DNA from 3 places in the Sporomusa termitida genome. Region 1 is predicted to be linked to each of the others. Evidence: riboswitches for the same ligand, from Rfam matches in the RefSeq annotation. Region 1 holds a riboswitch; each other region holds the start of a gene.
What was found. Region 1 has a riboswitch for molybdenum cofactor ahead of SPTER_RS15165 (sigma-54 interaction domain-containing protein). Riboswitches for the same ligand answer to the same signal wherever they lie in the genome.

Region 1 (10,655 bases):
GCTGCCGGCCCTGGTGGGAATGGTGGGCGTTGACGGCGGCGGCTATGTCTATATCAACGGCGATTACTGGGCTTATGACTGGAAAGCGCTCCAGCGGCCCGATCTGCTGGCCAACCGGCAGGTCCGTTCGATCAATATGAATGAGATCGGCAAGGCGCTTAACGGGCAGACCCCGGAGACCCGGGACAAGCCGGTCAAGGCGTTGTTTGTGTATAACAGCAATCCGCTGGCGATGTCCACTAATACCAATCTGATCAAGCAGGGGCTGGCCCGGGAGGATCTGTTTACTGTCGTCGTGGACCCTTTTGTTACCGACACGGCCGATTATGCCGATATCCTGCTGCCGGCGGCAACCTTCTTCGAGTATGAGGATATCAACTCCGATTATCTCGGCTGGTATGTCAGGCTGAATCAGCCGGCTATTCCGCCGCTGGGCGAAAGTAAGTCCAATCTGGAGGTTTTTGCCGAGCTGGCCAGCTGGATGGGCTTTACGGACCGGTGTTTTAGCGAATCTGCCGCCGAGGTGATTAAGGCCTCCCTGCAGTCCGGCAGTCCCCTGTTTGCGGGGATTACGTATGAAACGCTGCAGGCCAGGCACTGGCAAAAATTAAATCTAGCCACTCCTTTTGCCGATAAAAAATTTAATACACCCTCCGGTAAGATTGAATTTTATTCGGAAAGCCTGGCTAAAGCCGGGTTCGACCCTGTGGCGGAACATGTGCCGCCGGCCGAGGACGCAGAGGTGACGCCGGCCTTGTATGCCAAATATCCTTTGCAGCTGGTGACGCCGGCAACAAAATATTTTATTACCACTCAATTTCATAACCTGCCGTATATTCAGGAGATTTATGACGGCCCGCTTATTTTTATCAATCCCCGGGATGCGGAAGCCAGAGGGGTCGATACCGGGGACTGGGTCCATGCGGTCAACGACCGGGGCAAAGTCAGGCTGAAAGTAAAAGTGACCGAAGCGGTGCAGCCGGGGGTGGTTATGTCGCCTAAAGCCCCGTGGCAAAAACTCAGCCCCGGGTTAAACAATATCAATGCCCTGGCGCCTGACCGGCTTGGCGATATGGGCGGGGTCTCAACCTATCATACCAACCTTGTCCAGGTTGCCAGGGCCTAGCCGCTTACTAATAAAGGGGAGATACTGATGAGCAAACAAGTGGGGTTTTATTACAATCAGAACTATTGTATTGGCTGTCAGGCCTGTGAAACGGCCTGCAAAGTGAAAAATAAGCTGGCGCCCGGCATCAGATGGCGAATTGTCGATCACTTTGAAACCAAGGCTAACGGGCGGCAGGTCGACCGGTATCTGTCCCGGGCCTGCATGCATTGTGAAAAACCGGCCTGTGTCCGGGTCTGCCCGGTGAAGGCTTTTAGTAAAAGGCCGGCAGACGGGATTGTAATTCAGAATCACGAAAAATGTGTTGGCTGCCGCGCCTGCGTTTATGCCTGTCCGTATAAGGCAATTGCCTTTAGCCAGCGGGAAATAAAGGCATCCAAATGCGATCTGTGCCTGGATAACCGGCAGCAGGGCGAGGCGCCGGCCTGTGTCCGCGGCTGTCCGCTGCAGGTGCTGCAGGCCGGGGAGCTCAACCGCATGGACAAGGCGGGGGCCACCGGGGACTGTCCGGGATTTTCGCGAAACGCAACCGGGCCGGCTATGCGCTTTGCCCCGGAAAAAAGGGCCGGCTCATGACTGAAGATAAGCAGGCCTTTTTTCTGGACGGCAGCAGTTTACGCATTATGTTTAGCCGGCGCGAGTGTATTTATGATTTCCTCCGGCGTTTGTTTTTGACCGGGCCGAACCGGGATTTGCTGTCGTCCCTGATTGAACTGACTGCCGGGCAACCAGCGGCTGATACCGGGGCAGGACCTGTCTGGGAACAGAATTTTATCTGTTTTTTGCAAGCCCTGGAGCCGGACCGGACCGAGCGGCTGAGTGCAATCCTCCAGCCCGAATTTACCCGTCTGTTTATCGGCCCCCGCCATGTGCCGGCCCCGCCTTACGAGTCCGTGTACCGGTCGCCGGCCCGGGCGCTGATGCAGGAGACAACCCTGGCAGTCCGGAAAAAATACCGGGCTGCCGGCCTGCTGGTGCGGAATTTCAATCGTGAACCCGATGATCATATTGGTTTGGAACTGGAATTTATATACTACCTTAACCAGCAGGCGGCGGCAGCTCTGGCGCGGCAGCAAGCGGCCGCCGTGCTGGCGGCCATTGACCGGCAGCAGCAATTTCTGGCTGAGCACCTTAGCCAGTGGGTGCCTGCGTTCTGTGGGGATATCGCCGCGAATACCGGTCAGGATTTTTTCCGGAAGCTGGCTGGGTTTATGGCCGGATTTATTAGGGAAGACCTGGCGCAGGTGGATTTGTTAAAGCGGGCAATCGCCGGCCGGGACTGTGGCTGAGAAGGGGAGCAATATGATTCTTTCACGTGTTTATGCCGGCGCAAACTAAAATATTAGAGGGAGTGGATAATATGAGTTACCTGCAAACCGCCCAAGAGTTATATAAGGAAGCGGCCCTTACGCCGCAGCCCGGTCTGTGCTGCGTGACGAGTCAGGCCAGATATTTGCCGGAGCTGGTGATTCCGGAGGTTATGGAGGAAATGAATTATGGCTGCGGCACTACGGTGCATTACGGCGATCTTAACGCCGGCGAGACGGTTTTGTATGTCGGCGTGGGCGGGGGGCTGGAAGCGCTGCAGTTTGCTTATTTTACCCGCAGGTCCCAGTCGGTTATCGCCGTTGACAGTGTGCCGGAGATGCTGGCCCGGGCCGAGGAGAATTTCCAACTGGCAGCTCAGGCGAATAAGTGGTTTCGGCCGGATTTTGTGAAGCTGGTCCGGGGCAACGCCCTCAGCCTGCCACTGGCAAACGATAGCGTCGACGTAGCCGCGCAGAACTGCCTGTTTAATATTTTTAAAGAAGAGGAACTAAAGCGGGCTATCAGTGAAATGTACCGGGTTTTAAGGCCTGGCGGCCGGCTGTACATATCAGATCCGATTACGTCCCAGCCGATCCCGGCGCATTTGCGGGAGGATGAACGGCTGCGGGCGATGTGCCTGTCGGGAGCTCTTGCTTATCAGGCTTACCTGGACAAATTTGTTGATGCCGGCTTTGGCACAATTGAGGTCCGGTCCCGCCGGCCGTACCGGATTCTGGACAAAGGGCGCTACGGGATAAACGAAGATATTCTACTGGAATCGCTGGAGCTTGTTGTTTATAAAAATCCGGTGCCGGCAGACGGGGCCTGCGTATTCGCGGGCGAGACGGCAATCTATGCCGGGCCGGACGAAGCCTATGACGATGGGAAAGGCCATGTCATTCAGCGCGATGTGCCCCTGCCGGTCTGCCAAAAAACAGCCGGCAATCTGCGGGCGCTGAAGCGGCCGGACCTGTTCATCACCAAGGCCACTTATCATTATGGGGGCGGCGGCTGCTGCTAGCCGGAAAGGCGGGACAAATATGGAAATGAAAAAATATATTGCTGAGTTTATTGGTACGTTCTTCCTGTTGTTTGTCGGCACAGGCGCGATCATTGTCAATCACCTCGCCCAGAATGCACTGGGCCATATTGGCATCGCGCTGGCGTTTGGCTTTGTCATTGTTGTTCTGATTTATGCCTGCGGGCATATTTCAGGTGCCCATTTTAACCCGGCGGTCACACTTTCCTTTTTCGCTGTGGGTAAATTCAGCCCCGGCCAGGTTGCGCCTTACATCATTAGCCAGTTATTGGGCGCATTAAGCGCGAGTACCGTGCTGCGGCTGCTGTTTGGCAATTTGTATGATCTGGGCGGTACGTTTCCTTCGCTGCCGGTGGGTCAGCACCTTATCGGCGTGTCTTTTGCCATTGAGTTCATCTTTACTTTTTTCCTGATGTTTGTCATTATCAGTGTTGCCACCGATGCCCGGGCGGAGGGCAGCTTCGCCGGGCTGGCCATTGGCCTGACTGTTTTTATTGGCGCTGCGGTGGCCGGACCGGTCTCCGGCGGTTCTTTCAATCCGGCCCGTTCCATTGCGCCGGCTGTTATATCCGGCAACCTGGCACACCTCTGGCTGTATATTGTGTCACCGGTGTTAGGCGCGGTTTCCGCGGCCGTCATTTATAAGTTTCTGGAAGTTCCGCAATTGCGTAAGCAGTGCAGTAACTAACCACAGGCAAAGGAGCGGATAAGATGGAAAGACAAAAAGCATCTCTTACCGGTGGGGTTATGGCGGCGGCCATAACCCTGTTTCTATGGTGGCAGGCAATTGCCGGCGGTGCAGCCGCCGGCAGCAATAACGGCCCTGCGGGTTATGCCGCCAGGGCGGCGCTTATTAACCCGGCAGTGCTGCAGGTGCTGCTGGCGAATAAAAAGGTTAAAGTGATTGATGTCAGGCCGCCGGAGCAATACCAAGCCGGGCATATTCCCGGGGCCATAAATATGGGGGTGAGTGATTATGCCGGTACCCCGGGAACGATTCCGGAGCTTGGCCACCTGGCGGCGGTGCTGGGCAAGCGGGGAATTACAAATCAGGATACCCTGGTTCTATATGCCGGCAACGATAAACACGGGCCGGCATATAGTGCTCATTTATGGTGGCTGCTGGACATGGCCGGCCATTATAAGGTAAAGCTGCTGGACGGAGGTTTGCGTGCTTGGGAAACGGCAGGGTACGGAATAACCGACAGGGCCGCGGCGGCCGCGGCCGGCCATTTTCAGATCATTGGACCGGAAACCGGCAAATTAGCGGTAATGGCCGAGGTACTGGCGGCTGTGGAGCAGCCTGATCCCGGCACGGTTATTCTCGATGTCCGGGAATGGCCGGAGTTCGCCGGTGCCGTTCAGGCCCCGGGGGCGGCCAGGCCGGGACGGATCCCCGGGGCCGTGTGGCTGTACTGGGCCGATACTCTAAACGGTGATCAAACCCTTAAAACTGCCGGCGAATTGAAGCAATTATTCGCAGCCAGGGGCGTTACGCCGGATAAAAGAGTTATTATTTATTGTCAGGCCGGTGTTCGTGCCGCTCATACCGCCTATGTGCTAAGCGAGCTGCTCGGGTACAAACAGGTACAAAATTACGCAGGGTCCTGGGCGGAGTGGAGTCGAAACAGGGAATTGCCGGCAGACAGCGGCCGGATTGCCGGGCAGGAACAAGGCGGCAGTCCTAATTTGAGACAGGCGGCAGGCCTGTGAGTCTCCCCGTAAAGGATCTTACGGCCTGTTAAACCTTGCGATCAGGCAATCCAGCGGCCGGATGACCGGGTTCAGGGTACAGGCGTAGCAAAACGGGACAAAAGGTGAAAATCTGTCCTGATTTGAATCTTGACGGGGGGCGTAAATGGTGCAATACTCAAAGCAACAAAGCCAACAGGAGGGACTATCATGCCATTCACATTACAGGCGGCGACGGCCGTATGGAATAAGATCCAGCAAGGCGACCAGACAGCCACTTCGTTAACGGCATTTATGGGCAATCTGGCCATGGATTTGGCAGACTATCAATCCCACCAGGATATAGAAAAAAAGCTAAGAGAGATTTTTCAGCAGGCCGGCGTGGAATACCCGGAGTCCACCCATGTGCTGCATCTGAAAACAACACTATTGACTGCGCTGAGCCGGCTTGATGCCGGCTAGCGGTAAACGCTAGACCGTTATGTGCTGGTCCTGTAATCCCTATTGCGGCGGCTGTAAGCCGCCTAAGGAAAAACCGGCCCCCTGCCCGGCCTGTGGCACCTATAATTTCCCCGAACGCAAGAACTGCAAGCAATGCGGCGCAGACCTGCCGCCGCCGAAAGCACGGCCAACCGTTATGTGCCTATATATTGGGAAACTGTGTGCGAATCCCTGTAACAAGCATAAAAAGCCATCGCAGGACGGGCTGGTAAAAACCTGTAAATGGCATACGCCTCCCGCCGGCATGGCCGGTCCGGCTGCCGGCGGTGAAGACGGCACAGAATAGGCGGCTGTACCGGCTTTGGCTGTAGCGTTCCAGCGGGGCGGCAGCCTGTTTGCCGGCGGTTTATTCTATACCAAAGGAGAGTGGGAAGTGGAATATCCGTCTTTTACAAATACAGAATTCGGCAGCGAGACGATTATAATGAACAAAGGGGAATATGTGCTGCTTAATATGGTGGATAAAACCAGTGTTCCTTTGGGGAAAACGACGGAAGCAGCCAAACAGAAGCTTGTTGCCATCAATAAAGGACAGTTCGCCTGTTAAATACTGTGAGCTAATACAGTACTAATGACGAATTTTGTCAAAAAATATAGCTACTACATACTTTCTTAACAGGACTTATGGCGAACGTATTAGAATAATACATAATTACAAGAGAGTTCCGAGTTGTCATATCCCCCTGGGGGAGGTGATGACCGAAAGGTATGAAAAGTAATTTTTGTGCCTGCCCAATTGTGCGAAGGAAGTCTGGAAAAACCAGGCTTCTTTTTTTATATGTGTATTAATTCTCAATCTGCGGTCATGCGTGCCGTCCAAGCAATTTGCAGTATTTTATAAATCTGTCTGTTAGAAAAAATAAGGGGGAGCTGTAGTTGATGGTTATGAAGCACACTCATGATGTCTCAGGCTTACAGACCGGGTACTTTATTGCTAACAGGGGGCTACTCTCACGGGAACGGTGGCAGGCCATACTGCGATGTAAGCAGGATTTTCTGCAGAATGAAGCAGAAGATCCGCGGAATTACCCGTACATGGACCAGGAAGTCGCCGCCTCGTGGATCAGATCCCGTAAGTGGGGGGTGAATCCTTATTCGGTAGTTACCAATTCCAATTTAAGCCCGCAAAAATTATCTGAAATTTTAAACAAAAATCATGCTCTGATTGAGGCAACCAAGAATCTGGCCCAAACATTTAAAAAAATTATCGTCGAGTGTGGCTACATCTTTTACTTATTCGACATAGACGGCGTTATCCTGCTGAATGAAGGCAGCCTGGAAAGCTTCACCTCGCTGCCTGAATATGATTCCCGGACAGGTATTGTTGCCAGTGAGGATGCGGAAGGGACTACGGCCCATGAACTGTGTTTCCGTCTTAAACGGCCTGTGCAGCTGCTGGGGCCGGAGCATTACTGTGTGGCCTTTCAAAACAGTATTGCCTCGGCGGTGCCAATCACAAATGAAGCAGGCGAGATTCAGGCCGCCCTGGTGCTGGTCAGTCAGCCGCTGCTGAATACGCCGGAAGAAGAAACCCTTAAAAAGCTGGGGCCCCATAGCATGGGTTTGCTTATTTCTATGGCTATGGTCATTGAGAACCAGCTCTACCTGAAAAGGGCCAATGCTGCTTTATATGTTGCCAATGAAAGGGCCGATGCCTTCAACCGGCAGATGCAGATTAACCAGGATAAGGTTGCCACTATGAATAATGTACTGACGGCTATGCTGGCGTTTATTGACGACGGCGTTGTCGCCATTGACGCCGACGGGCAGATCCTGTATATCAATCCGGCCGGTACCCGGATTCTGAAGCTTAGAGCCGAAGAGGCACATAACCGCAATATCAATGAATTTCTTGGCAACAATTCCTCTTTGCTGGCGTTAGTGAAAAAAGGTGAGAGTGTTTCGACGGAAGAAAGGCTGTGCGTGGGGGCCGACAGAAGCTTCTATCATGTCAGTATCCGGCCGGTGCTAAACCAGTATACCCAGGAATTAGAGGTCGCCCTGTTAAAAATCAGTGGGGCGGAAAAGGTCGCCATTCAGCAAAACAGCAGGGCCGGCAGTACGTCTGCCTATACCTTTGCAGATATTATCAGTGAGAATAAGGAGTTTAAAAAAAGTATGGCTTTGGCGCGGCGCTTTGCCAGTTCACCGGAGAACATTCTGGTGGTGGGGGAAAGCGGGACAGGCAAGGAACTGTATGCCCAGGCCATCCATAATGTGTATTGCCCGCAAGGCCCGTTTATGGCCGTAAACTGTGCGGCTATGCCCCGGGAGTTAATTGAAAGCGAACTGTTTGGGTATGAAGGCGGCAGTTTTACCGGTGCCGAACGGAGCGGCAGAGCCGGTAAGGTTGAACTGGCCCATGGCGGCACCCTCTTTCTCGATGAGATTGGCGACATGCCGCTGGAGGTGCAGGCTGTGTTACTGAGAACGCTGGAAGACAAGCAAATCATGCGGGTTGGCGGCAGCCGTTCCAAGAAAGTTGATTTCAGGCTGATTGCGGCTACCAACAAAGATATTTATAAAATGGTAAAAGAAAATCTGTTTCGCGAGGACCTTTACTTCCGCTTATCGGTACTGACAATTAATATCCCGCCGCTGCGGGAGCGCGGCAACGACATTAAACTCCTCAGTGAATTTTTCGTGGAAAACTATTGCCGGAAACAAGGCTGGCAGGTTCCCAAACTCAGCCCGGCAGCGCAGAAAAAAATCAATGAATACCAATGGCCCGGCAATGTGCGGCAATTGCAAAACGCAATGATTTATGCGGTAAATACTGCCCAGGGTGAGCTGATTAAGCCGGAAAATCTGCCCAACTACATTATTCTGGAAACCTGTCCGCTGAAGATAGAGGAGTTTACAAACCGCAAAGGCCAGGCCGGCGAGCTGCTCTGCCTGGAAAACCTGGAGAAAGTTGCGATACAAACGGCGTTGCTGCATGCCGATAATTATGTGCCGGGCGCAGCCCAGATCCTGGGCATCAGTCGCTCTACCCTGTACAGAAAACTGAAAGACTATGACATTGAATATTAATATACTGGCTGGTGGCAGAGGGGCTGTCACCCTAAGCGAGCCTCCAAAGCACAGAAATGACGGCAACCGGCCGTAGCCGGGAGCCGTCCGTTTGGAAAATCAGGTTTGTGAAATACCGGCAATTACAGCAGCTTATACAACCAGCGAGAGTGGAGCACTTAGGCCGGGGCAGAAGGCTGCAGGCCCTGCCGCCAGCTGTTTGCAGGGGGAATTTAAAAGCGCAGTGCAAGGTTGTTATACCCTACACATGCGCTTGGCTTTGATGTCTGCTATAGCCTCACGGCCAATCAGCCGGCCCGGCCTGGTCGGCAAGGCGGTCAAACCGGCAATGGAAGCAGGGGGACGTTCATTTTGCTTCTCTAATTAGTTACTGCAATTCTTTTGTCAACTCCTGAATTTGTGCGGCTGTTAGTTCTGTTAAGTCCATAATGTCTGCCGGTGTGTGGCCGCGAAGCAACAGCTTGCGGGCGACTGCAAGTTTGCCTTCCAGCCTGCCTTCCAGTTGAGCCCGGCGATGACTTTCGGCGAGGGCAATCTCAATATTGGAAATCATGGCTTCCACCTCCTCGGGTTCTACTTCATTCAGGATAGAGTCAATTTGATTATGCAATGCCGGGGTGATACGCGGTTTGAGCACATGCTTCAACCAAACGGTAAATTGCCGGAAATCATCCGGGTGCATACACCGCAGGCCGTTCATCAAGATCCGCAGGCGGGTAATAATGTCGTCATCCTGCCTGACTGTGCGGTCAAGCAGAAATACACTGGCGATAAGCCCGGCCATGTTGCGGAGGTCATCTTCCTGATAGCGGTTGATGTCCAGCAGAATATAAGAAAAGTCCAGTAAGTGGCTGCCAAATTGATTATGACCTGCCAGCATCTCTTTGAACTGTCCGGGAGCCCGCCAGTTGTCTGTACCATTATAGAGGACAATGGGGATAATGGCAGGCAACCGGTAATCTTTTTTCTCCCGTTCCTGAGAGGGAATATTATTGAAGCTGTTCCGCCAGATTTCAGTCATGTAGAGCAGGAGGCGGAATGGCATGAGGTAATCAACGGTGGATTGCAGTTCCAGCAAACAATAAAAGATAATGTTGTTAGATCCTGTTTTCATTTCATAGACAATATCGGCTTCTTTTTCGGTAAAGTCTTGCAGGATATAGGATTTTTCTACCCGGACCAGGTTTTCTTCCCGGAGGTCGGCGGTCCACTCTTCCCGCACAAAGGTTTTGAGCAGGGCGAGAAAGGTCCGCTTATTGGATAGCAGCTGCTTATAGCCTTTATCATGGGCATGGTGCGAAGTATTAGAGGTATGATCAGCCGGCATGGTATCACATCCTTACCTTGAGTATAGCATAAGCGGGAGGAGGGAGGCAAGATGAACCAGGGGGACGGCGCAACCGCAGGGTTTCCACCCTTCTCCTGGCAGAGGGTGCGCACGGGGTGCTCAAGCAGGAACGGGGCTTCTGCTGTTTCCGTGTTCTTTGCTTATAAAAGGTGTGCTGCTTGGCATTTTTTTTTAAAACGTTAGCGACAAGCCTTTTTTATTTGTCTTGAAAATGTAGACACCGGGTAAGGTTATGCCGGCGGCAAGGAAGGTCAGTCCTGGTTTTGGCCAATCCTAAAATGATATTATGCTCCCAAATATAGACTGAGGGTTTGCCGACAGACTTCCTGCCTTTTGCCCCTGTACGCTTCCACCCGGGGATCTCAAAAAGAGAAATCGATTGAGGCGGCCGCTGCCGGTAAATAACGCTGTCAGGCCTGATAATAAGCGGGCTCTACGGGGATTGTACATGCTGGCATGATTATTGCTAATAAATCAGCTATAAGGAGGTGATCTGCATGGCTGACAACAAAAGCACCGAGGAAAAAGCTCAACAGTCCGAGCAGGCTGAGAAAGAGCAAACTGCCGCTAAACCTCAATTGCCGGCATCAGCACGGAAACCGGGACAG
Region 2 (10,655 bases), 1.1 Mb from region 1:
TATTGAATACCAGCTGTTTGCCGGTATCAGGGACTATATAAAGGAACGCATCAGTGAAATTCAACAGACAGCAAGACAAATTGCCCAATTAGATGTAATTATGTCCTTGAGCGAGGTTGCTGCCCGCTATGGTTATACCCGGCCTGATCTGAATCATAAGAAGGAACTTATAATTAAAGATGGCCGCCACCCGGTGGTGGAGCGGCTGTTAACCGGCGAGATGTTTGTACCTAATGATACCGGCTTAAACCACCATGACAGTGAAATCATGATTATTACCGGACCTAATATGGCTGGCAAGTCAACCTATATGCGACAGGTAGCGCTGTTGACCATTATGGCTCAGACCGGCAGCTTTATTCCGGCGCGGGCAGCCTCAATCGGACCGGTTGACCGGATCTTTACCCGGGTTGGTGCCAGTGATGACCTGGCAACAGGTCAAAGCACCTTCATGGTTGAAATGACGGAGGCTGCCCAAATCATAAAATTTGCCACTGCCAACAGCCTGATTATTTTAGATGAAATCGGCCGGGGGACCAGTACTTTTGATGGCATGAGTATTGCCAGGGCTGTTGTCGAATATATAAAAGACAAGGTTAAGGCGAAAACTTTATTTGCCACTCATTATCATGAGCTTACCGAGCTGGCTGAATACAGCAAAGTAATTAAAAATTATTCGGTAGCGGTTAAAGAACGGGGCAATGATATTGTATTTTTGCGGCGGATCGTACCGGGCGGGGCAGATAAAAGCTATGGTATTCATGTTGCCCAGCTGGCCGGACTGCCTAAACGTATTATTGAGCGGGCGCAACAGGTTTTACTGGAACTGGAGCAATGCAAAGGCCAGGGCGGGACTGACCGGACTCCTCTGCCCGCGCCACTGCCGGCCGGCCGGCAGCAGCCGGCAGCCACGATATCCCTGTTCAACTCAAGTATTGCTGATGAAATACTGGCAATTGATGTGATGACTCTTACCCCGCTGGAGGCCCTCAATACCCTGTATAAATTACAAAATAAAGCCAGAGAGGAAAACGGCAGCTTATGAGCGAGCAGGTAATCCGTGTATTAGATGAAAATACGGCTAATAAGATTGCTGCCGGTGAAGTTGTTGAACGGCCGGCCGCAGTGATTAAAGAGCTTGTAGAAAACTCAATTGATGCCGGCGGCAGGAATATTGAGATTGAAATCGTCGATGGCGGAACGAATTTTATCCGTGTTACCGATGATGGCAAAGGGATGAGCTATGAAGATGCCCAACTGGCTGTAAAACGTCATGCCACCAGTAAAATTCGCACGGCCGAGGATTTAACAGCAATATATTCCCTGGGGTTTCGCGGCGAGGCTTTACCCAGTATTGCCGCCGTGTCAAAATTTACCCTGACTACCCGTTTGCTTGATGAACCCCTGGCAAGTTATGTTGAGATTCATGGCGGCATTCCTGTAGATGTCCGCGAGGCGGGGGCGGGCTGTGGTACAACTGTGATTATCACCGATTTGTTTTTTAATACCCCGGCCCGCCGCAAATTTCTGAAATCACCGGCGGCTGAAAGTGGTCATATCAGCGACATTGTCACCAAGCTGTCCCTGTCACATCCGCAGATTGCTTTCAAATTAATCAGCAATCAGCGCCTGATTCTGTCTACAGGCGGCAATGGGCGGCTGGCAGACACCATTGCCGATATTTACGGGCACAAGGTTGTGCCGGAGCTAATACCGGTAGAATATAGCCATGACGGCATTGCTGTGTCCGGCTATGTAGCCAAACCGGCCATGCTGAAAAGCACCCGTCAGTGGCAGACATTTATGGTTAACAAGCGGGTAGTAAACAGCCGCATGCTGGGGAAGGCACTGGATAATGCGTATTTTTCTTTATTGCCGAAAAATGGCTATCCGCTGGCCGTACTTGATATTCATATCCCCGTAGACGCCATTGATGTCAATGTGCATCCGCAAAAAAAAGAAGTTAAGTTCAGTGATGATCAGAAGATATACAGGGCAGTATATAAAGCAGTCTCATCAAGTCTGACCCTGCCTGCCTCCCATAGTCAGGCGGCTGCAGCTGCTCAGTTTAGTCCGCCCCCGGCTTTTACTTTTAACCCGCAAACAGGGGCCGGCGGTGTTGCTGAGCCATATCGCGGCTACAGTCAGACCAGCGGGCAGGAACCTGCCGCTATAGCCGGAACCTCCCGCCAATGGACACCTGCTTTATGGCAGGAGAGTGCCTCTTTTGCCGATGTCAGACAGGCGATCAGACAAGAGGAACAGCTAATCGTAAGTGATGAGGCTGCTGACGGGCAGCAGCCAGCCTGCCCGCTGTACCCTTTGGGACAGATTGAGTCCTGCTATATTGTGGCCCAGGGACCGGACGGCCTGTATATTGTTGATCAGCATGCCGCGCACGAGCGCATACTCTATGACCGTATGAGCCGGGCCAAAGGCCGGGTGCCTGTGCAGCAGCTGTTAGTAACCCCCTTTCTGGAATTTACCGCCGGCGATTGTGATAGCATGACCGAAAACCGGGAAATCTTTTATCAGCTGGGGTTTACGCTGGAACAGGCCGGCGCGGATACAATGCGGCTAAGTGAGATGCCTGTAGATATTCCCCTGGCTGACGCCGAGCCGGTAATCCGGCAAATTTTAAAGCTGATAGCCGAACTGCATCAGCCCACTGCCCAGGAGCTGCGCCATGCTTATTTGCAGATGGCAGCCTGCCGCAGCGCCATCAAGGCAGGGGATACGCTTAATATGCGGCAGATCCAGGCCTTAATCAGCGAGCTGTACACAACTGATTTGCCCTACACCTGTCCGCATGGCCGGCCGACGATTGTAAGATTTGGGCCGGAGGAGCTGGCGAAAATGTTTAAACGGACATAAGGGGATTCTATGAGTTTAATTGTCACAACTGCCCACAAGCCAGCAACGGCTGTTACACAGCTGGCCCGTGATATAGCCGCCCGGCTGGGCGTGCCTTTTGTCCCCCGGGACCGGTCACTGGCTGCTATTAAGGAAAAATACGCGGACTGTGATTTAATTGTGGCTGCCGCTAATGGACCGGTCATCCATACCGCCGCCGGTGAGTACTTTTTTCATCTAAGTATGGCTGAGTTGCGCATAAAAAACTTAATAAATGGAAAACATGACCATATGGTGAATGCAATGGGGCTTAGGGCCGGGATGTCCGTGCTTGACTGTACCTTAGGCCTGGCGACAGATGCCATTGTCGCCAGTTTTGTGGCCGGGGCACAGGGGGCTGTGACCGGACTGGAAAGCTCGCCGGCGATTGCATTAATAACCGGGTACGGCCTGCAGCAGGTTACGGTTGATTCTGATGTGGATATTACAGGCTCTTTGCGCCGGATACAGGTGGAAAACACTGCCTATGATCAATACCTTACAACGCTGGCTGATAATAGTTTCGACATTGTTTACTTTGATCCCATGTTTCGTAATCCCCTCTACAAGAGCTCTAACGTAAACCCGATCAGGACACTCGCCAATATGAACCCGCTCACGCCGGCGGCGGTTCAACAGGCTTGCCGGGTTGCCAGGCACAAAGTGGTGGTTAAAGAGGCTGCCGGCAGTGCTGAGTTTGTCCGGCTGGGGTTATTAACAGTGTTAGGCGGCAAGTACAGCCGGGTACAATACGGGGTGATTGACTGCCGGTCAAAGATGGGCAACGGAGGCCAGCCATGGAGCGTTTAATTGTCATTACAGGCCCCACGGCTGTGGGAAAAACGCAAATAAGCATTGATCTGGCCAAGCGGCTGAAGACACAAATCATCTCCGGTGATTCAATGCTTGTATACCGCGGGCTGGATGTCGGTACCGCCAAACCTGACCGCGGCGAGCGCAGCGGGGTTGTGCATCATCTGATTGATATCCTTGACCCCTGGGAAGAGTTTAATGTTGTTGATTTTCAGCACTATGCGCAAACGCTGATTACCCAACTCAATAATGACGGAATTATTCCGATTCTAGCCGGCGGTACCGGACTGTATGTCAGGGCCTTGCTGGAGGGCTATCAGTTTAATCAGGCGCCAAGCGACGAAGGGCTGCGGCAAAAACTGCTTGGCCTGGCGGCCCAGTTCGGCAATCAGCATCTGCATACTTTGCTGGCGCAGGTACAGCCGGACACTGCCGCCAGGCTGCATCCTAATGATCAGCGACGGATAATCAGGGCGCTGGAGGTGCATGCCCTGAGTGGTGAGACTGTCTCGCAGGCTAAGGCCGCACCAAATCAGCTCCTGTATGATGCGGTTGTTATTGGCCTTACTATGGAGCGCGCCGCCTTATACGAGCGGATTAATCAACGGGTTGATACTATGATCCAGCAGGGACTGACCGAAGAGGTAGGGAAACTCCTGCGCCAGGGAATTGCCGCCAACTGTCAAGCCATGCAGGGGATCGGCTACAAAGAAATTGTTGAGCACCTGGCGGAGGGCGAGGGCGGGGATTGGCTGCACGCTGTCAATAAGGTGAAAAAGGCTACCCGCAATTTTGCCAAACGTCAAATGACTTTTTATCGGCGAATGCCTTATATAGCCTGGTTTGACGTTGGAAACCGCAATAATTATGATAAAACGTTGGAAACAATTTACAATCATGTTGCAGGAACGTTTGGTCTAAGGTAAAATAGATGTGAGTAAGTAGAAACATGAATACGGAGGGGTTTCATTTGACTAATAAAGTCATTAATCTGCAAGACAGTTTTTTAAATCAAGTACGAAAAGAAAATGTGCCGGTAATTATATATCTGGTTAACGGGTTTCAACTGCGGGGAGCCGTAAGGGGTTTTGATAATTTCACCGTAATTATTGAAAACGACGGTAAACAGCAGTTGGTATATAAACACGCCATCTCGACAGTAACCCCCTTTCGTCCCTTGGCCGCAAATCTGCACGAGAAGAAGGAAGAAGCGGCTAAAGCTGATAAATAAAAAATGTCTTGCAGTACTCCAGGTGAAATGCCTGGGGTACTTTTTCATATACTCCTTACTTCCGCATTTTATAAAATGAAAGTAAAACCTCTTTGATTTACCATTCATTATTAAAGCTTACGCTCTGCTTAGCGATCCGGTGTGCAGGGTTTAGTTCCCGGAATTATTCCGACGCTGGATCAATTTAATTAAATACGGAAAAATCGGCTAAGCCTTTTAGGCAAGCCGATTTTTGTCGTGCTGGAAAGTATAACTTTCCCTATAATTATTTAAGCACCATCATCTCGGTGGCTTTAACCAATGCTGTAACCTTGTCCCCCGGAGCCAGCTTTAAATCCTCCACCGAGTCTACCGTAATTGCTGCTACCAGTTCACTGCCTTTACAATCCATGACAACTTTGGCCATAACGGCACCCTTTACCACTTCTTTTACGGTTGCTTCCAGTTTGTTTCTGCCACTGATTTTCATAGCTCTGTCACTCCTTTATTTGGTAATTTGCTTAGTTACAATATAGCATATTATATAATAAAAATCAATAAATACTGATATATTTCGTCAAATTCATCCGAAATATAAATATATCTAGCTATACTGCAATATATCTCTTGAATACGATGAATATCTAACAATATGATAACAATAAGTTGAGTTTGGTTAGTTTATGTTGTCGGGTATAATGCTTTATACAGGTCAAGGCGCTGATCAAGGCGGGGATCAGACTTGGCATTTAAACATAACCTAACCCTAAACAACTGCGGTTGATTATAGCAGGCATAATAAAAAAACTACCCAATCAGGTAGTTTCTTTATTATGCCCTTAAATTTATAATTCAACCGCACAGCCGATCGCGCTGTATTCAAGGGTATTGCTGTCAGGGGCAGGAGGGCCGGCGGCATTTGCCATTTGCCGGATTGTCAGGGGAATATTTGTTTTAGACAGGAATACCAATTGTTTTTCATGCTGGCGGACCAGCTTGATCATCTTATAGAAGCAACCGTGACTAAATTTACAGCGCACATTGGCAAAAACAATATCGGCATGAAGAAGCAGGGCTTCATCAAAACCGGCGGCATCGCCGGCCAGATAGGTAAAATGAGGCAGCTTGGCTTTCAATTTTGCCTGCCAGCTATCGGCACCGCCGATAACCAGTGCCTGCACAGTGGCCAGCAGTTTTATAGCAGACTCTGAGTCAGGGAGCTGCTCGGATATTGCTGTAAGGTTGCCGGCTGGCATTGCCCTGACATTGCTGACTTGGCCGTTAAGTACATTCTGTTGAGGCTGACAGCTGGTTTGCGGCAGCTTTTTCTCCGTGAACATTGAATTAAGGACAAATTCTTGCTTGACAGCCAGGTCGTTAATTTCTTCTTCTTTGGCTGCCAATAATTTGTTTTTGGCTGTTAAATCTGTTTTTAGCCGCCGGATTTCCAGTTCGTAATCACTTAGCTGTTTTTTTAGATTATCCACTTCCGGGTACAGATAAGCAGCATTATGTTCAAAATAATACTTTTTAGCTTTTTTATACTCTCTTACAAAGTCAAGCAGATTTAAACCCAACATGACGAATTCAGCACAATCTAATTCCATTTCTTCTTTCGTTTTCTTTACCTGACCGGCGCGGAAGGTTTCGGCAGCCATTTTTACAATATACAGGCGGCAGAGGAGTTCAACGTCCCGCTCCTTGATCTGGGCAATCAAGGTCGGCGAAAGCAGCGAAATACCCTCTTCGGCCGAGAGATAAGCATTACAGTGGGCAAACCCTTCCAGGAGGCGGTCATCCTGCCAGGGGTCGAGATAATTTTGAAATATCTTTTGATAAATGACATTTTTTAGATAGCGGGCCATTTTTTTGACTGCTGATTTATTTAACCTGCTTTTTAATAAACTGATTTCCCGGGTATTGTCTAAGGCACTGCTGATTGTTTGAATGACTGAAAGAAGTTCCGGATCTGATACAATGACCGGCCGGCCCACAGCGCAGGCCATAAACAGCGAAAACTTCAAAGTGGCTTGCAGCGGCAGGTCAATGGAAGGGTATAAGGTGATAAAAGACCGGATGTAGCGGGTGGCTGCCCCTGTCAGCAGATTGTGCTTATAGCTGTCCTTTACCGGTTTGGAGTAATAGTGGGGTTTAATCACCTTGGCTAAATCAAAGGTTTCACAATCCCTGATGTGGCAATACAATACATGCCAGCGTTTGGTCATAATGGTGATCGCTTTTTTAAATAAGGGCGAGTTTTGGCCCGCTTCTATTGCGGCAAGCATGATCCCCAAATATTTGGCAGCATAAATCTGCCGGTCGATGCCGCCGGTCGTAAATAAGGCATGATTAGCATAAGAGGAGCGGGCGGCGGCGCTTTGAAAGCCGGTCTTATCTGTTTCATAGAGCAGATCGATTTCCTTATAAACCGAAGCCGTATCGGCAGCAAGTTGAATGAAAAGCGGGAGTGTATCCACTGCGATGTCGTCAATTATTAACGTAAAAGCTGAAGTTCCCATATATGCCTCACCCTACCTTTTGCATAGAATAATTTCCAATCTTCCCTGGAGAAGGCCTGGCAATTATTTTTGGCGGGGTTTGTTTTAACACAAAATAGACGCAGAGATTGCGCCGCCTCAAAAAAATGCATCCTTTCCAAAGAAACGGGAAGCATAGCAGTTTCCCGCTATACCGGTCGGCCGAGCGCCATGCCATAAAAGGGTTAGGCAATTCGGCTAAGGAGCAATGTATTATTTACATTTTTGTGATTGCTATTAGAGGATTAAGAAACTGGATTTAACAATACGGCCACTGGTGGCAGGTCTAACAGAATTGATTTACCCGCAGAATTGAGTTATTATAAAACATAAACTGATTTTCAGAACCCCATAAACAAAAATGAATATAAACAAACATAAACAAGGTTAATATAAATATATAGTTTGTTTATGTTGGGAATAGTATTATTATATTGCAAAAAAAAAAATAATGCAAATACTGATTATTTACATATTGACTTAATTGTAGTTATTTTTGCGAGTTTGTGTTAAATTTGAGTTATAAAACATTTGCCGGAGCAGAGATGCGGCAGTTATATTATTGATAGGAGATTGGGAATATTATGCAGCTAATCACAGTGGCCGGGCCGCCTTCGGCCGGCAAAACATCAGTAATTCTTAACATTATTAAAGCCTTACAGGGGGACGGTGTAAAAACCGGCGTGATCAAATTTGACTGTCTCTCAACCCAGGATCAGAAACTATATGAAAAAAACAATGTCCTTGTCAAGACCGGACTATCGGGCAACTTATGCCCTGATCATTTTTTTGTGACAAATATCCAGGACTGTCTGGAGTGGGGGATCAAACAGAACCTGGATCTTTTAATTACTGAAAGTGCCGGTCTGTGCAATCGCTGCTCGCCCCATATTCGCGGCGTAATGGCTGTGTGTATTATCGATAATCTTAGCGGTGTAAATACACCCCGCAAAATTGGTCCGATGCTGAAACTGGCTGATATTATCGTAATCACCAAAGGGGATATTGTTTCGCAGGCGGAACGGGAGGTATTTGCCTTTCGCGTCAAGCAGGCCAATCCCGGGGCGGTCATTGTTTATGTTAATGGCATTACCGGCCAGGGCGCTCAGGAAGTGAGCCGTTTATTTAAAACGGCAGCTCCGTGGGATTCGTTAGGTGGCTGCAGTCTGCGTTTTTCTATGCCTGCTGCCGTTTGCTCCTACTGTTTGGGACAAACGCGAGTGGGTGTGGATTTTCAAATGGGCAATGTGCGCAAGATGGATTTGCTATAAAACAATGCTCAGAAAGGCGGATGGTTATGTGGGAAGTATTAGCGGCGTTGTCTTTGCGGCAGTTATTTATTGATTATCCCCATGCGCTTGATTTTTTTTCGTCTTTGCCGGCGGGCAACCGGAATGACGGTCAGACGGTGCAGCTGTACTTTGAGACCCTTACTGAAGACCAGCTGCAGGATTTGGGATTAGGCTATGAGGAACTTAAAACGCAGTTTAGTGCCTTTATGGTCCAAATGGAAAAATTAAAAGTAAAAGCAAAAACGATCACAACGGTAACCATTTGCGGCGGCATTGATAAAAACGGCAACCCGGAAAACATTGACTTAACGATCCGGGCTGGTGAAATTATCTGTATCGTTGGTCCAACCGGTTCGGGAAAAAGCAGGCTGCTGGCTGATATAGAATGGGTTGCCCAAGGGGATACGCCGACCAAACGCCAGATTCTGGTCAATGGGCAAGTTCCGGACATGACCAGGAGATTTGCCGTTGAACATAAGCTGGTGGCGCAATTATCACAAAATATGAATTTCATTATGGATCTGACAGTCCGTGAGTTTGTCGGGATGCATGCCGAGAGCAGAATGGTTGAACAAGACCGGGACATTATCCAGCATATTGTGGATAAGGCTAACGGACTGGCCGGTGAACCCTTTCAGCCGGACACACCTGTTACTGCGCTGAGCGGCGGCCAATCGCGGGCGCTTATGATTGCTGATACGGCATACTTAAGTTCGTCGCCGATTATCCTGATTGATGAAATTGAGAATGCCGGGATTGACCGTAAGCAAGCCTTGCAGCTGCTTGTTGACAAGGAAAAGATTGTGCTTATGGCTACCCATGACCCGATCCTGGCGCTCATGGGCGATAAACGGCTTGTTATAAAAAACGGGGGCATAAATCAGATTATTGAAACAACGCCGGCAGAACGAAAGAACCTGATCCGGCTTGAACAAATCGACCGTCAGCTGGCAGGCATTAGAGAATTATTGCGCCAGGGTGAGTTGATTAATGACATTCCGGCTGCGATTAAATAATTACACCATAAGTGAGGGGGGATCTGTTTGGAACTTAGCGATTTGACCATTGGCCAGTTGATTGAAAACTATCCGGCAACCCGGGCTGTGTTTATTCATAATGGTTTTCCGCAGTTGGCCGATGATGGCGTATTGCAGCAACTGGGGCCTGTCCTCAAATTAAAGACAGCGTTAAAAACCAAAGAAATCAACATGGAAGCCTTTAGTAAACTGTTGGAAGAACATATTGCCGATGCCGGTTTATACCGCCGCCTGGAAACAGGGGCGGCGAATGCCGGCAAACTCAATATGGTTTCGCTGCTGCCTTGCCCGCTCAAGGTGCCGCTGGAAGCGGAATTAAGCCGCTTTATTGAGGGAATGCGGCAGGCCGGAGAAATCAGACTGGAGTATTGCTCAGAGGCCTTTTCCACCAATATGGTTAATTATGATGATTATATTAAATACTTTGAAGACCCGGATGAAGTTCCCGATATTCTGATGACAGCCGGTTATAGTTTTTTTAACCCGCTGTTTATGGAACGCTTTGTGCGAAACGGTGTATTTTCACCGATTGGCTATGCAGATATTGATCCCCGTCTGGAACAAGCCGGCTTAATCGACAAAGAAGGACATTTTGCGGTAATTGCGGTAAATGTGCTGGTCATTGTGGTTGATCTGCAGCGGCTTGGTGATCTGCCTGTGCCCAACAGCTGGTGTGATTTGTTAAAGCCGGTTTATGAAAAAAAGATAGCTATTCGTGGCCACAATGATGTTTTTTGTGATATTGTGCAATTAAACTACTATAAGGAATATGGTGAAGCCGGTTTGACGGCCTTGGCGCGGTCTGTAAGATATGGCCTGCATCCGGCGCAGATGATCAAAGCGTTAAGAAGTAATCAGGCCGATATTCCGCCTA
Region 3 (10,655 bases), 1.2 Mb from region 1:
TTGCCAATTCTTATCGTTGCCCCCCGGTTTACCTGCCGAAACCGGTGGTATCCAGCCCTCAGGCTTATAGCCGGCTGGAGCACCTTTGATAATTAGGGAGCACAGCATAATAATTACCAGGAAGGCGGCACCAAGAATTTTAAAAGTGTTAAGTACTCCGTAACCGATAATTAGTGAACTGGCAAGCGGAGCGACAATCATGGCTCCGGAACCATACCCGGCTGCAGCCAAACCAACAGCAAGTCCCCTTTTATCCGGGAAGAACTTGTTCGTGTTGGCGACATTGCCGGAATAAACGATGCCGGCGCCAACTGCGGCGACAACTGAAAATGTAAAATACAGGGCTTCCGGACTTGAAATAAATCCTGTCATAAATAAGCCTATACCCCACAGGACACCACCAAGAACGATATTAAATTTTGCTCCTTTGCGGTCTTGCAGCATGCCGCCGCAAATCATGACAATTGGGCCTGTGGCAAAGGTGATTGTAAAGGCTAAAGCAAGCGTTGTCCCGCTCCATCCAAATAGTTTCGCCAAGGGCAGGGCAAACACACTCCAGGCGTATTGGGCGCCGATGCAAATGTTAACGATTATAGTTGCAACGAGAATTAACCAGCGGTTATAGTTTGTTTTCATACCTTTCCTCCCATTATTCGTTTTGGTAATCGGACAGGCCGGGTTTAAGACTACCCGTTCTTGTCTACGCTGCTTTACTTGGTACTACTAACACCTCCTTGTGATCGAGAAAAACATTATGGCATTGGAGTGCTGAATATTTTCCTCAGGGATTTTTAGCAGCGGCAATATGGCTGGCCGCCTGCCATGTTGCCTAATATTAAATTTATGCAATATGCGTGCCATTAGGAAACACCCGTTATTTCTTATGCCTAATCAGTAGTGGGACACAATTCTTAAATTGTGAACTTAGATGTCCCAATTTGAATTGGTTAACTTACTGCCAATAAAACGTCATTACAATAGGGAATAGAGCCGTTTTGACAAAAAAATAATACCGCAATACGGTATTATTTTTTTAAAGCGTTGCGATAATTTCAGAACAGACACCAGGTATCATTGGTCAGAAGCGATTGTGCACTGGGTAGTAATGGCGGCTAAAATCAGGCTGGTGTCCGAACTGAACCCCGTGAGGAGCTGTTGTTCTATATCTGAAATTTTGCTACTGCCATCTGTAAGTCTTCTGCTAGCTTCGCTAAAGCTTGACTGGAACTTGCGATTTCCTCCATGGAAGCTAATTGTTCTTCTGCCGCAGCCGCTACTCCCTGCGCCTCACCTGCCGACTTTTTGCCCAAATCATCCATCTTTTTAACCGAATTTACAATAGTCTGGCTGCCTAAGGCCATTTGCTGCATGGCTGCTGAAATATCTTGCACTTGGTCTGATACCCCTGTGACCAAACCGGCAATTTCCCTAAAGGCAGAGCCGGCTGTGTTGACAACTTCAGCCCCTATTTTGACTTCCCGTGTGCCGCTGTCCATCGCCCCAACCGCCCTATCGGTATCTGCTTGGATTTCCCCAATAAGCTCAGCAATTTTTTTAGCCGCCGCCTGGGATTGTTCAGCCAATTTTCGAACTTCCTCGGCCACTACCGCAAACCCACGGCCTTGTTCGCCTGCCCTGGCCGCTTCAATAGCCGCGTTCAGAGCCAGAAGATTGGTCTGTCCTGCTATACCGGAGATAGTATCAACAATTTGACCAATTTCTTGGGACCGTTCACCCAGCTTTGTTACAACCTGAGAAGAAGCGTTAACTGTATCTTCAATTTGACTCATCTGCTGTACTGCTTGCTCTACAGCTTTATCACCGTCTTTTGCCCTTTGGACCGCCTGGGCCGAGTGAGCGGCTGCCTGGTTGGCATTAGCGGCAATTTGCTGAATACCGGTCGCTATCTGTTCCACAACAGCGCTGGTGTCATCGGCGGCAGCTGATTGCTCGCCGGCTCCCGCAGCAATATTAGTAATTGCTGCGGTAATCTGACCGGCCGCCTGAGCTGATTGCTCTGAACCAGCTGTGAGCTCCTGGGAAGAAGCCGCTACCTGCTCTGTAGCGCTACGAATTTTTTGAATAAGATTACGCAGGTTTCCGGCCATTTGTTGGAAACTGCGGCTTAGCCGGCCGATCTCATCGTTAGCGTTACTATCCAGTGTTATATCTGAAATATCACCTAAAGCAATTCTGTGAGCGGCAGTTTCCAGTTCACGCAGGGGCCTTGTCATACTGCGCGCGCGCCAGGCAATAATTAAACCCGTCAAAACCAGAACTACTATAATTGTCACCAGCGAAATTACCATTAACGACGCAACTGCTTTTGTCACTTCAGCAGTAGGAACTTTCACCGCCAGCGACCAGCCTGTCCTCGGTACAGGCGCGTACGCCACGGTGGTGGCAATACCTCTGTCATTGTATTCGGCCAGCCCTTTTTCCCCTTTGACCATACGTTCAAAAGCAGCCTTTATTGCAGAACTTGCCTCTTTACTTTCAAAAACATTAGCCTTTTGAGCCATTTCCTGGTTCGGATGAAGAATGATTAAGCCATTTTCCTGCACCATAAAACCGTAGCCGGTCTCTCCCGCCTTAATCTCAAGCACCTTTTGGTTAATATCCGCTATACTGATCGCGCCAAACAGTACACCGTTAGTTTTCCCCTCCCCCCTGACCGGCACTGCTAGTACGATCTCCAAATCGCCAGCGGGAGATATAATCGGATCAGATACGCTGGGTTCACCTCTCATCGCCTTTTGAAACCAGCCCTTTGCCCCAAAATCAAGCTTAAATCCTTTCGCATCAATTGCTTGGCCATTTCCTGCTACATACCCTATAGTAGCAAACTTAACCATATTTTTTTTGACTTGTACAAAAAAAGGGGCCATCTCTTCCAGATTGCCACTTTGAACTACCGGCGCCTTTGCTATCCCGTCCAGATGATAAATCCCTTTCTCCAGCCAATCACCAATACTAAGTGCGGAATATTCCGCTAGAGTTTCCATGTTTTCTGTAATTTCTCCGGTAATAATTGTACGCGCTCGCCAGTAGTTGCAGCCACTCAAAACACTCATTGCTGCCAGAAAAATAACGAGAATAGTAACCGTTAGTTTCGTTTGAATACTTTTCATCTTAACCTCCTGTTAATTATGGAAAAGCCTTGTTTTATGCCTCATCCCCGGACTGTCAGACGCTTTAGTTGTACTATCCATGCGAACAAGTTATACTTCCAACTGGATAAAAAGAACCTTTTCTAAAGCGCTGTCTTAGTCAAATCCTCCCTTCCACCGCGCCGATATTCGGCTTTTCGCATAATTCAAGTTGCAATTATTGTGCCATGATCCCAACCCCCATAATAGGTTTACTTTATTCTTCGCCGGGACATAATTCTTCAATTATGGCATAGCTTGTCTCAATTTGATTAGGCAGCGCAGCCCATCAACCCCGTATCGGACTTTCACCGGCAAGCACTTGCTACCATAGTGGGCGCACTGGAAAAAACCTCAGAGGTTCGTCCTCTGAGGTTTTTTCTAGTAATGATTATACTAAGCGGCCTGTAATTTGAACCACAGACTGTAATTATAATTCATCATTGGGCTGCAATCCGTATTGCTTTATTTTCCTATAAAGAGTGGACTTACTAAGACCTAATATTTTCGCTGCATAGCGAACATGGTTATTGGAATTATCGAGAGCTTTTTTAATGACCTCTTTTTCCATTTCTTTGACGGAAAGATTAACTGTCAGCGCCTCATTACCGGTTATTGATTCTATTTCCTCTACCGTTGTTTCGATTACCTCTTTTGCCGGCAGGACAGGAGTGGGAGAAGCGTTTACTATTTCATCCGGAAGATGTTCAGGATAGATAATACCGTCAGTGTTCATGCACACCGCATAGGAGATTGCGTTACTTAACTGGCGAATGTTCCCGGGCCAGTTATACTGCAATAATATATATTTCGCCGCGTTGCTTAAAATAGGTTTATCGATAGACTCCGCATTAGAGTAAGTAGTAATAAAGTGATCCATCAGTTGAACAACGTCTGAGCCTCGTTCCCTTAATGGTGGTATATTGAGCTTAAATACGGATATACGGTAGTATAAATCCTCCCGGAATAATTCTTTCTTAACTAGTTCTAACAGATTTTTATTCGAAGCGGCAACCAAGCGGAAATCAACAGGAATGTAGCGGGTACCGCCCAAGCGCATAATCATTTTATCTTCCAATACCCTAAGCAGGACGGCCTGAAGCGCTACAGGCATATCGCCAATTTCATCAAGAAAGAGCGTACCGCCGCTGGCTTGTTCAATTTTCCCGGGTTTGCCGATGCGTTCGGCGCCGGTAAATGCCCCTGGCTCATAACCAAATAATTCGCTTTCGATTAGATTTTTGGGAATTGCCGCACAGTTTACGGCTATAAAGGGGCCATCCGGCCTGCTCTCATTATGGATTGCCTGGGCAAAGACCTCTTTGCCTGTTCCGCTTTCCCCTTGTATAAGTACATTAAAATTGTAGCGGGCAAATCTTTTTGCCAAACTTTTTAATTTTAAGGATTGGGGAGAAGTGCCTACTATGTTTTCAAACGTAAATCTCGTTGTAAAACCATTGCCTGAATACCCTTTAAGTGTTTGGTTAACTGGTTTAAGCGTTATTAAGTAACCTATATTATTATTATTATAATTCTTTATTGGCTGGATCAGGCCCGAAAATAATTTTTGCTTTGTTTTTTTAATACTAATATTAGTATTTATACTGGGTTTTTCGGTCTCGAAAATAGACTGGACAAAAGGCTTGTTTTCAATAATGTCGCTAATCTGTGAACCTACAAGTTCTTGGGGAAGATGCTTGAATATTGCATCGGCAGCTTCGTTAGCTTTTGTAATCACCCCGCACTCGTTAAGCATAATCATAGCATCTTCTGTGCCTGTAAGCGCAATATGAAACAATTCCTTATTTACTGAAAGCTGAAACTCCTTCTGTATTGTTTCCGCCATAATAACAGCAAGGCCCAGTGAATATGGATTTTGACGGTCAAAGCGCGGGCTGCATATAGTCAGCGTTCCTTCCAGATTGCTGTTCGCGTCAAAAATAGGCGCAGATGAGGCAGAAATATTATTAAATATTCGGCAGAAATGTTCGGGTCCGCAAAGCTGAATGGGAGTCCTAAAATGTATACACAGATCATGCGCACAGGTTCCGATAGTTTCCGCTGTCCAAATTGTACCCGGACTAATGCGGAACTTATTTTTCCCCAAAGCGTGAACAACACGAAGAATAAGGCCATTTTCATCGCTTAGGAAAATATAGGACTCAATAAGGGACAGCATATTTTCCAATTGGGAGATATAGGGGCTTGCGGCTTGAATCAAAAAGTTTTTTTCTTTAATTCGGTTTTCGAAAGAAACTGCATCCATAAGGGGCGGATTACTATAAACTAAAGGGTCAAGACCATTTTCACTTGATCTTATCCATGACTCTACTATTTCCGGCCGAACCAGGCTAACTTGAGCTGGCGTAATTTTTTTTTGGAGCAAATCCATTTTCTGCTGCTTAATATTCTCTATAAGAATATTATTCTCGGCATTAATGCGTTGAGCATTGATATTATTTAAATTTTGTATAATGGGGCTGATTAAATATTCCAGAGGTTGCATAATGACGCTCCCTTTCTTACCTGTACTTTTCTCCTGGTTTCCTTATCCCCCTATCCATTGGCAAAATTGTCGTATTTATTTCAGTTTTCTTTCTATTTTATCGCTGGAGTGGCTGCAAATAAAAAATCAGCTTTGCCAAATTCAGCTTCCTTTCAACAGGGAGTACTTGAAAAATAACCTGGCAGTTCCTCCGGTCCGCAACTGCCAGGTTAAGCCGTCCGCCCTTTGTGTTGCTTCCAACCGGTATTCTTGGTAATAAACCGTATGTCTCTAAACGACACAACACAACTCCAAGCAGGCCGGCTTGTGCATGTATGGCTTGCAGAATCGAGATGCAAAAAAGCAAAGGAAGTCCCCCGGAAGGACTTCCTTTGCTCAAAGGCAGGCATGAAAATTACTTCTCACACCCTTACGGTCATCACTTCCCCCTGAACTGGAAATGATGACTCGGAACTCGCTCTTCATCTATAATGTTCTATTTTTCATTATGGGATAAAATACTGCTTTGTTTGATAATTCTATTCTACGGGCCAAGTCAGGCTATTGTCAAGATATTATTAATCAATTTGGGACACGGGTATGTCACAATTAAGAAATTATGTCCCAGCCTAGCTAAATAAGGCGCATATTTTTGGGGTTTGACCTATGGCACAATACTTGCATCAAATTATATAGTAAGCCGCACGGTTCGCATTGCTATTTGGCTTAGGTGTATTCCCGGTTATTATCAATAAAAATTAACTAGATAAGGGGTGGTTCATGTCAGTGAAGCGTGGTTTTGTTTTGAGGAAAAAATAAAATAGAGAGGACATGATGAAAATGAATCGTTGGGAAAAGCTTGAGCACAAGCCAGCGCCATTGTTCGCCCCTGCTTTTGGACCACTTGCGGGAATAAGGGTATTGCTCAATGGAACGGTTGTGGCGGCTCCCTTCTGTGCTACGATGATGAGTGACTTTGGCGCCGAGGTAATTGCGCTTGAACGGCCCAAAGTAGGCGGCGATCCTGCCCGCCATCAGCGACCGCAGATTGCGGAAGGAAACAAGCATATCGGTGGCGGCTGGGTGCAAAACTCCAGAAACAAACTAAGTTTCGCACTGGAGACCAACCTGAATATACCGGAATCCAGAGAAATCTTTTTGTCCCTGATTAAGAATTCTGATGTTTGGATTGAAAATATGGTTTGGATTGACAAGCTGGGTATCTCCGACGAAATGCTAATGGAGGTCAACCCCAAATTAGTTATCTGCCACATTAGCGGTTACGGGACTTCTGGCTTTGGCGGTGATCAAAGACAAATAAACCGACCCGGCTATGACCCCTTGGGGCAATCTGAATCCGGGTGGGCTTTGCTGCAGGGTTATCCTGACCGTGAGCCCTACTATGCGCAGCAGTATATAGGCGACTACCTGACAGGTTTAATCGCAGTCAATGGCATCCTGATGGCTTATATGAATGCGCAAAAAACCGGCAAGGGCCAAAGCATCGATGCTAGCTTGACTGAAAGCTGGATGAGGCTGATGGATGACAACTTTGTACTCTGGACCACTAGCCAAACCCTCAAACACAGACAGGGGATTATGCAAACCGCTTTCCAGCCGGCCGGTGTTTTTGAATGTGGAGACGGAGGCTATATTAATCTTGGTTCCTATGGCAAAACAGCTTACAATAACGTATTAAAAGGCTTTGGCATCGACTCGGAGAAATACTCCTACGAAGAATGCAGCAGCTCACCTGAAGCAGTTGCCAGTCCGTTGGGCCGTGAATTGGATGGTATTTTCAAAAAATTCTTCAAGGAACATACGGCCCAGGAAGCAATAAACATCTGCATTGACAACAAGATCTCAGCAGCACATATTAAAACCGCTGAGGAAGTTTACAATGAACCCCACTGGCACCTGAGAGGTGACTGGGTAAAATACACCGATCAGACGCTAAACAAGGACGTTGAAGCCTTTGGTATTATACCCAAGCTCTCAGAAACCCCGGGGCAGGTATGGCGTGGCGCCCCGGCCCTGGGCCAGGATACTAGCAGGGTACTTACCGAACTTCTTGGCTACAACGAAAACGAAATTGAAGCCTTAAAAGGCAAGGGGGTAATTGATTAAAGCATTGTTTTTAAAAAACAGCTAATAGCAGCGTACAGCAATGAAGGGTTGGCAGCGGCATAGTCGCTCCAACCCCGTTTCTTTATTCTATATTATACTGCAGTAGACAAACATGGCTAAAAATTCGCAAGCATAATTAATTTGGGACACATGGTTTCACAAATAAAAATGTTTGTCCCAAAGCCCAGTTTGACTGGCGAAAACCGGGGTTTTATCGTTTGGCACAATACTTGCAACATTAAAAAGAATGTAGAATGCATACTGCTCTTTTGTCGACTGTGTAAGCCTGTGAAATCAAGAGATTTCCACAGAAAATCATGTAACTTATAGAGAGGAGTGAAATAGCATGTGTTTTAGACCGCCTGAAATAAAAAAGCCGATAATATGTCCGGCCTGTGGGGCGAGGAACCCAGGGATCAATACAAAATGCAAGAAATGCGACAAGCCACTACCTGTTGAGTCTAAATAAAGGAATACTTGGCATCAGCCGGGGAACCCCCCGCTGAGGTTAGTGGGAGAGTGAGTATTTAAAGGAGGTGACCCAAAGCGCGCAGGATAGTCACACAGGAATTATTTAAAACCTAAATTTTCAAAGGAGGAAGCTATATGTCCGGAAAAGAATGGCAGTGGCAGGAAGGCGAATATACGGTAACCCGTTCTACTCATTGGTCAGGACCGGGTTGTCATGATGGATGCGGCCTTCTGTATTACACAAAAGATAACAAATTAGTAAAGGTCGAGGGCGACCTTGATAATCCCTATAACATGGGCAGACTATGTATGCGTTGCCTGAATCAGGTTGAAGCCTATAATAGTCCCCAACGTCTGAAATGGCCTTTAAAGCGGGCAGGTGAGCGCGGCGAAAACAAATGGGAACGCATTTCCTGGGACGAAGCTTACGATATTATCGTTGAAAAAGTCAAAGGTATTCAAGCAGAATTTGGTGGAAAATCAATCATCGGCATGGAAGGTACTGGCAGAAATATTATCTGGCAGGTACCTTATCTGACCTATGCTGCATTTGGCAGTCCAAACTATGTGCTGGGATTCCTAAGCGGCGATTCCTGCTATCTGCCCCGAGCTGCGCAGCAGGCTGTTATGAATAGTGACTTCTTCGTTTGTGATACTGCACAATTTTTTGAAGAGCGCTATAATAACCCCGAGTTTAAGTGCCCGGAAGTGATCGTTATCTGGGGTAATAATCCTATCATCAGTAATGGCGATGGATTCTTTGGCCACTGGATTGTTGATGAAATGAGAATGGGAGCTAAACTCATCGTTGTCGACCCTCGTTTGACGTGGTTGGCAGCCAGAGCCGACTACTGGCTGCAGTTAAGACCGGGAACTGACTGTGCGCTGGCGATGGGTATGCTGAATGTCATTATCAACGAAGATCTTTATGATCATGACTTTGTTGAAAACTGGTGTTCAGGATTTGAAGAATTACAAGAACGGGTTCAGGAATATCCGACTGACAAGGTTGCTGAAATTACCTGGGTTCCTAAGGAAATTATCGAAGCTGCCGCCCGGCGTTACGCTACTGCCAAACCGGCAGCTATCCAATGGGGTCTGGCTATTGACCAGCAAGTTACCGGTATTGCGACCGCCCAGGCCGTTAACAGCTTATGGGCGATAACCGGAAATACAGATGTTCCGGGTGGTAACGTCATTGCCAAGAGCGGGTTCAATGTTGATGATGGATATAGCTGCGGTTACGGCTGGCTGCCTAAAGATGTCCAGGAAGCGCGCTTTGGGAATGAGAAAAATCCTCTTAAAAAATATGGTTTGGCTTCAACCGCCCATGGGGATACAGTCCTCGAAGCCATTGAAAATGGCGGCCAGCCCTACCCGGTTAAGATGTTGTGGCTGCAAACCACCAATACCTTTGCCAACATGGCATCTGAGGCACCAAGAGTATATGAAGCAATGAAAAAAGTCGAATTCAATGTAGTCGTTGATCTCTTTATGACCCCGACTGCAGTTGCTTGTGCAGATATCGTCTTACCTGCAGGCATGAGTGCAGAACGCGATAGTTTCAGAGCATGGTTTGCACCGCTGCGTGCTATCACCAAGTTAACGCAGTATGAGGAATGCAAATCCGACGAGCAGATTATTCTTGACCTTGGTAAACGTCTGCACCCCGCAGCGTTCCCGTGGGAAACTGTGGCAGACTGGATAAACTGGAAAATGGGCAATGACAAAGACAAATATCCGGATGCCTTCAAGTATGAATGGTCCGAAGAAGGTAAAAAGTTCCGGGAAAGAGGTAATACGAAAGGTCTTACTTATTCGGAACTTAAGGAAAAGGTTTATATTTACCCCGAATGGCAGTACAAGAAATATGAAAAAGGCCTTCTGCGCCGTGATCGGCAGCCTGGTTTTAATACTGCGGACGGCAAGGTCCAATTGTATATTGACCTGTTTGACGCATTTGACGTTGATCCGCTGCCGGCTCATGTTGAACCCCCGGAAAGTCCCTACTCAGATCCTGAACTATATAAAGAGTATCCGTTAATTCTAACTTCAGGTGCACGTTCATGGGAATTCTTCCACTCTGAACATCGGCAGCAGCCGACTATGAGAATGTTCCATCCTCAGCCCTTGGTAGAAATTCACCCTGATACTGCTAAAAACTTGGGTATTCAAGAAGGAGACTGGGTGTGGATCGAAAGCAAGCGTGGCAGGTGCAAACAAATCGCCACATTAAAGGCTGCTATTGACCCCAGAGTAGTAAGTGCTGAGCATGGTTGGTGGTTCCCGGAAAAAGAAGGCGCCGAACCGAGCCTCTTTGGAACATTTGATTCCAATATTAATAACCTCACCTCCCAGTGCCAGAACGGGCCTACCGGTTATGGAGCACCCAACAAAAACTTGCTTTGCCGGATTTATAAAGC

Region 2: another riboswitch for molybdenum cofactor. It lies ahead of SPTER_RS09520 (hypothetical protein); the one in region 1 lies ahead of SPTER_RS15165 (sigma-54 interaction domain-containing protein).
Region 3: another riboswitch for molybdenum cofactor. It lies ahead of SPTER_RS20395 (sigma-54-dependent Fis family transcriptional regulator); the one in region 1 lies ahead of SPTER_RS15165 (sigma-54 interaction domain-containing protein).

What each region holds. Positions count from the first base shown of each region.
Region 1 covers NZ_CP036259.1:3,211,381-3,222,035, reverse strand. The annotation lists gene SPTER_RS15210 (molybdopterin-containing oxidoreductase family protein) at 1-1,126, shown strand, start outside; gene SPTER_RS15205 (4Fe-4S dicluster domain-containing protein) at 1,154-1,702, shown strand; gene SPTER_RS15200 (TorD/DmsD family molecular chaperone) at 1,699-2,415, shown strand; gene arsM (arsenosugar biosynthesis arsenite methyltransferase ArsM) at 2,487-3,455, shown strand; gene SPTER_RS15190 (aquaporin) at 3,475-4,161, shown strand; gene SPTER_RS15185 (sulfurtransferase) at 4,185-5,186, shown strand; gene SPTER_RS15180 (hypothetical protein) at 5,376-5,627, shown strand; gene SPTER_RS15175 (hypothetical protein) at 5,647-5,952, shown strand; gene SPTER_RS15170 (hypothetical protein) at 5,968-6,213, shown strand; molybdenum cofactor riboswitch at 6,318-6,431, shown strand; gene SPTER_RS15165 (sigma-54 interaction domain-containing protein) at 6,546-8,699, shown strand; gene SPTER_RS15160 (hypothetical protein) at 8,791-9,066, shown strand; gene SPTER_RS15155 (Rpn family recombination-promoting nuclease/putative transposase) at 9,067-10,026, opposite strand; gene SPTER_RS24815 (hypothetical protein) at 10,545-10,655, shown strand, end outside.
Region 2 covers NZ_CP036259.1:2,067,272-2,077,926, forward strand. The annotation lists gene mutS (DNA mismatch repair protein MutS) at 1-1,045, shown strand, start outside; gene mutL (DNA mismatch repair endonuclease MutL) at 1,042-2,874, shown strand; gene SPTER_RS09500 (class I SAM-dependent methyltransferase) at 2,884-3,702, shown strand; gene miaA (tRNA (adenosine(37)-N6)-dimethylallyltransferase MiaA) at 3,690-4,631, shown strand; gene hfq (RNA chaperone Hfq) at 4,676-4,936, shown strand; gene SPTER_RS09515 (TOBE domain-containing protein) at 5,202-5,405, opposite strand; gene SPTER_RS09520 (hypothetical protein) at 5,761-7,434, opposite strand; molybdenum cofactor riboswitch at 7,548-7,669, opposite strand; gene SPTER_RS09525 (GTP-binding protein) at 8,037-8,723, shown strand; gene SPTER_RS09530 (ATP-binding cassette domain-containing protein) at 8,750-9,760, shown strand; gene SPTER_RS09535 (ABC transporter substrate-binding protein) at 9,788-10,655, shown strand, end outside.
Region 3 covers NZ_CP036259.1:4,390,991-4,401,645, forward strand. The annotation lists gene SPTER_RS20385 (L-lactate MFS transporter) at 1-636, opposite strand, end outside; gene SPTER_RS20390 (methyl-accepting chemotaxis protein) at 1,161-3,131, opposite strand; gene SPTER_RS20395 (sigma-54-dependent Fis family transcriptional regulator) at 3,580-5,655, opposite strand; molybdenum cofactor riboswitch at 6,006-6,120, opposite strand; gene SPTER_RS20400 (CoA transferase) at 6,475-7,761, shown strand; gene SPTER_RS20405 (molybdopterin-dependent oxidoreductase) at 8,368-10,655, shown strand, end outside.